One region of the Pseudomonas sp. A125 genome, then DNA from elsewhere that is predicted to be linked to it. Evidence: riboswitches for the same ligand, from Rfam matches in the RefSeq annotation. Region 1 holds a riboswitch; the other holds the start of a gene.

Region 1 (2,185 bases):
GCTCGGGTGCCAGTTCGGCAGCGCCTCGATATTCGGGCGCAACTGGGTGTACAGCGCGTGGGCCTGAGCCTTGTTGTCGTCGATGATCAGCACATCGTCCTGGCCCTTGAACCACTGGTTGTCGGAGCCGAACACCAGCACGTGTTCTCCCGGCAGCACGGCCTTGCCTTCGGCCTGCACGCCCCAGTCGGTGAAGCCCCAATAGTCGTTGTGGTTGATGACCCGGGTGCCGCCGCCCTGGAGATTGTTGATGCGGGTATAGCGCGTGTCCCAATCGTTGATATGGCCTTTGACAAAATAGCTCAGGCGCTCGTTGAGGCTCTGCTCGAAGGTGGCCGTGGCGATCTGTTGCACGCGGTCGTTGGTGGTCTTGTGGTTGCCTGCCGGGCGGGCGAAATCCAGGTTGGCGTCGGCGTACTGGTAAAACAGCTCAAGGCGCGTGTCATCGCCAAACGACTGGACTGCCTTGGTGCCGAAGGTGGTGACTTCGTAGGAGCGCTGCTTGTCGCTGACGTTTTTCATGTCGCGGTTGCGAAACGGCTGGTAGCCCTCGGAGACGTTGCGGCTGATGTAGGCCAGCAAGCCAAGATCGCCAAAACCGTTGTTGAAGATCTTCTCGACCCGGGCATCGCCGGTGGTGCCGCCGAAGGTGTCTGCGCCCAGGTTCACCTCGCCGGACGCCTCGCGGGTTTGCGGGCTGCGGGTAACGATGTTGATCACCCCCGACACCGCCTGGGTGCCGAACAGCAGGCTCTGGCCACCCTTGAGCACTTCGATGCGCTCGATGGCGTTGGCGGGCAGAGTGTCCAGGTACAGGCCGCCGTACAGGCGGTTGTTCAGGCGTACTCCGTCCAGCAGGATCAGCGTGTCATCGTTGCGCCCGCCCAGCAGGGAATAGGTACCGTAGTCGAACGGGCCGTTCTTGGGCGCCACGTACAGGCCGGGGATGAACATCTGCATCACGCGCGACACATCGGCGGCGGGGCCGGCGCGTTCGATCTGTTCGCGGGTGACGGTCTCGACCTTGCTGCCGTACTGGGCCATGTCGGCCACGGTGGTGGACTCCACCGACGGCGCAGAAACGATCTGCTGCTTGAGCTCAAGGGTGTTGTCGTCGGCCAGCAGCAGGGGGCTGAACAGGCAGCCGAGCAACAGGCTGGGCACGGGAGTGTTGAAAGGTCGAATCATAGTCTTCTCGGAAAAGTTTCTTTCGCGAAAAGCACGCACGAGTAGGCACCGAGCACACGCCAATACCGGCCCATGCCCGCCCACCGCAGGATTTTGCCAAACAGAATTCCAGGCCGGTCTCCGGGCTCACGCGTATGGACACCTTCACCTTCCCATGGCGCGCAGGCCACAGTGGTGTGTCGAAGGGGTCACGCGTCTACCGTTGCGGGGGCAGCACCGGACTGGCTCGGAAAGAGCGGCACCGGTTTCCCGTTTCACCCCATGCACGGCGGCATGAGGCACCTGAAACAGGCCGGCATCTGAACATTCGAATGACCGTTCGTCAACTTGGCTGCGGCTTTTTCAGTGACCCTGTGGGAAGCGACTGACGGATCTTGCTAGAAATTTCCTACAGGAGTACAAATGTACTCCATGACGACTTTAACGCCCCGCCGCACCGCCATCCTGACCTTTATCCGCGACCGTATCGCGCAGCAAGGCCAGTCCCCCAGCCTCGCCGAGATCGCCGAGGCGTTCGGCTTTGCCTCCCGCAGCGTGGCGCGCAAGCATGTGCTGGCGCTGACTGAGGGCGGCTTTATCGAGGTCAACCCGAACCAGGCCCGGGGCATTCGCCTGCTTAATCAGCCGGTGCGGCCTGAGCTGCTGGACATCCCGGTGCTCGGCCGAGTGGCTGCCGGCCTGCCCATCGGCGCCGACGCCGAAGTGCACAACCGCTTGCTGCTCGACCCTGGCATGTTCGCCAAAACCCCGGACTACCTGCTGCGGGTGCAGGGCGATTCGATGATCGAAGACGGCATCCTCGATGGCGACTTGGTGGGCGTACGCCGCAGTGCCGAGGCCTTGAATGGGCAAATCGTGGTGGCGCGCCTGGACGGTGAAGTCACCATCAAGCGTTTCGAACATGTCGGCGAGCGCGTGCGCCTGCTGCCACGCAACCCCGCTTATCAGCCCATCGTGGTGCGTCCCGATCAGGACCTGGCGATCGAAGGGGTGTTTT
Region 2 (2,185 bases), on a different contig from region 1:
GCGCCGAAGGTCTGGGCCATGGCCGTACCGTCGATCACCGCCAGTACCGGCACGCCAAAGTGCCGCGCCAGGTCGGCGCTGGACGGTGTGCCGTCGAACAGGCCCATCACGCCTTCGATCAGGATCAGGTCGGCTTCCCCCGCCGCTTCCCACAGCAACCGGCGACTTTCCTGCTCGCCCACCATCCACATGTCTAATTGATAGACCGGCGCACCACTGGCGCGCTCGTGGATCATCGGGTCGAGAAAGTCCGGGCCGCATTTGAACACCCGCACCTTGCGCCCCAGGTTGCGGTGCAAACGGGCCAGCGCGGCGGTGACGGTGGTTTTGCCCTGGCCGGACGCCGGTGCGGCGATCAGGACAGCAGGGCAGTGACGGGGCTGATTCAAAGTTCGATGCCTTTCTGTGCCTTGATACCGGCCTGGAAGGCGTGCTTGAGCATGCCCATTTCAGTCACGGTGTCGGCCATTTCGATCAATTCGGGTTTCGCGCCACGGCCGGTCACCAGCACGTGTTGCATTGGCGGGCGGGCCTGCAGGTCGCCGAGCACCTGGTCCAGGTCGAGGTAGCCGTGCTTGAGGGCGATGTTCAGCTCATCCAGCACCACCAGGCCGATGGCCGGGTTTTGCAGCATTTCCCGGGAGACCGCCCAAGCTGCCTCGGCGGCGACGATGTCGCGCGCGCGGTCCTGGGTTTCCCAGGTAAAACCTTCGCCCATTACGTGAAAGCGCACCTGCTCAGGGAAGCGGCGGAAGAACAGTTCTTCGCCGGTGCTGTTGCGCCCCTTGATGAACTGCACCACGCCGCACTGCATGCCATGGCCCATGGCCCGGGCCAGCATGCCAAAGGCCGAACTGCTCTTGCCCTTGCCGTTGCCAGTGAGCACCAGCAGCAACCCGCACTCGTTGGGTGAATTGGCAATGCGCTCATCAATCACGGCTTTTTTGCGCAGCATGCGCGCCAGGTGGCGTTCGTCACGATCGGGGGATTCAGTCATGGCAGCTCTCCGTTGGGGCTGGACAAAAACGGCGGGCAGGAAAAGACACATACAGACAGCCAAGCATCGCCCACCGTGATGCTGTTGGATGGATCAGGCCGGTCTCCGGGCTCATGAGTGGCATGGGATGCCGAGGGTGCACCTTCCCATATCGCGGGCGATACAGTGGTTTGAGGCACCGTCTTGACTCATTTACCGTTGCGGGGGCAGCGCCGGGATCGTGGCTGCACTGTAAAAAAGTGCGCTCACTCACCGGCTTCCCTGTTTCACTCAGTCGGCGCGTACGCCACAGAGCACCTGAAACAAGCCGCGAAGGTTAGTGGGTTGGGGGTGGAGCGTCAATTAAAGCCGGACATGCGCGTGAACCATCGGGCCGCCACGCACCTCTATCCCTACAGGTATTAAGGAGAAAACCATGCACAAGACCCGACTTGCCCTACTGATCATGGTGGCCGGCACACTCGCCGCCTGTGGTGAAAGCTCTACCCTGCAAGTGTCCGACGGCACCGGCCCCTCGCCCAAGCTGCCCGAACCGAACAAAACCCTGATCCCCACGGTGAACATCGCGCCGGCGATCGGCTGGCCCGAAGGCAGCAAGCCGACCCCGGCGGCGGGCACTCAGGTGGCGGCGTTCGCCGAGGGCCTGGATCACCCACGCTGGCTGTATGTGCTGCCCAATGGTGACGTGCTGGTGGCCGAAACCAATGCACCGCCCAAGCCGGACGATTCCAAGGGCATTCGTGGCTGGGTGATGGAGAAAGTCATGGGCCGCGCCGGGGCCGGCGTGCCGAGCCCGAACCGCATCACTCTGCTGCGGGACGCCGACCACGATGGCGTCGCCGAAACCCGCACGGTGTTCCTGGAAAACCTGAACTCGCCGTTTGGCATGGCATTGGTGGGCAACGACCTGTATGTCGCCGATTCGGACAAGCTGCTGCGCTTCCCTTACCAGCCAGGTGAAACCTCGATCAAGGAAGCCGGCACCACCGTGACCGACTTGCCGGGCGGCAGCATCAACCATCACTGGACCAAGAACGTGGTGGCCAGCAAGGATGGCAGCAAGCTGTACGTCAGCGTAGGCTCCAACAGCAACGTTGGGGAAAACGGCCTGGACGCAGAACAAGGCCGCGCCGCGATCTGGGAAGTGGACCGCGCCACTGGCCAGCATCGCATCTTCGCCTCCGGCCT

Evidence for each region. A riboswitch is a leader RNA that binds a small molecule or an ion and turns the genes downstream of it on or off. The one in region 1 is predicted to bind cobalamin.
Region 2: it holds a riboswitch for cobalamin, as region 1 does, so the genes downstream of both, cobO (cob(I)yrinic acid a,c-diamide adenosyltransferase) here and ACZRN6_RS24050 (TonB-dependent receptor plug domain-containing protein) in region 1, are expected to answer to the same signal.

What each region holds. Positions count from the first base shown of each region.
Region 1 covers NZ_JBUZVP010000019.1:124,133-126,317, forward strand. Annotated here, with positions in the region: gene ACZRN6_RS24050 (TonB-dependent receptor plug domain-containing protein) at 1-1,188, opposite strand, end outside; cobalamin riboswitch at 1,283-1,489, opposite strand; gene lexA (transcriptional repressor LexA) at 1,591-2,185, shown strand, end outside.
Region 2 covers NZ_JBUZVP010000001.1:436,610-438,794, forward strand. Annotated here, with positions in the region: gene ACZRN6_RS01970 (cobyrinate a,c-diamide synthase) at 1-389, opposite strand, end outside; gene cobO (cob(I)yrinic acid a,c-diamide adenosyltransferase) at 386-997, opposite strand; cobalamin riboswitch at 1,077-1,313, opposite strand; gene ACZRN6_RS01980 (PQQ-dependent sugar dehydrogenase) at 1,413-2,185, shown strand, end outside.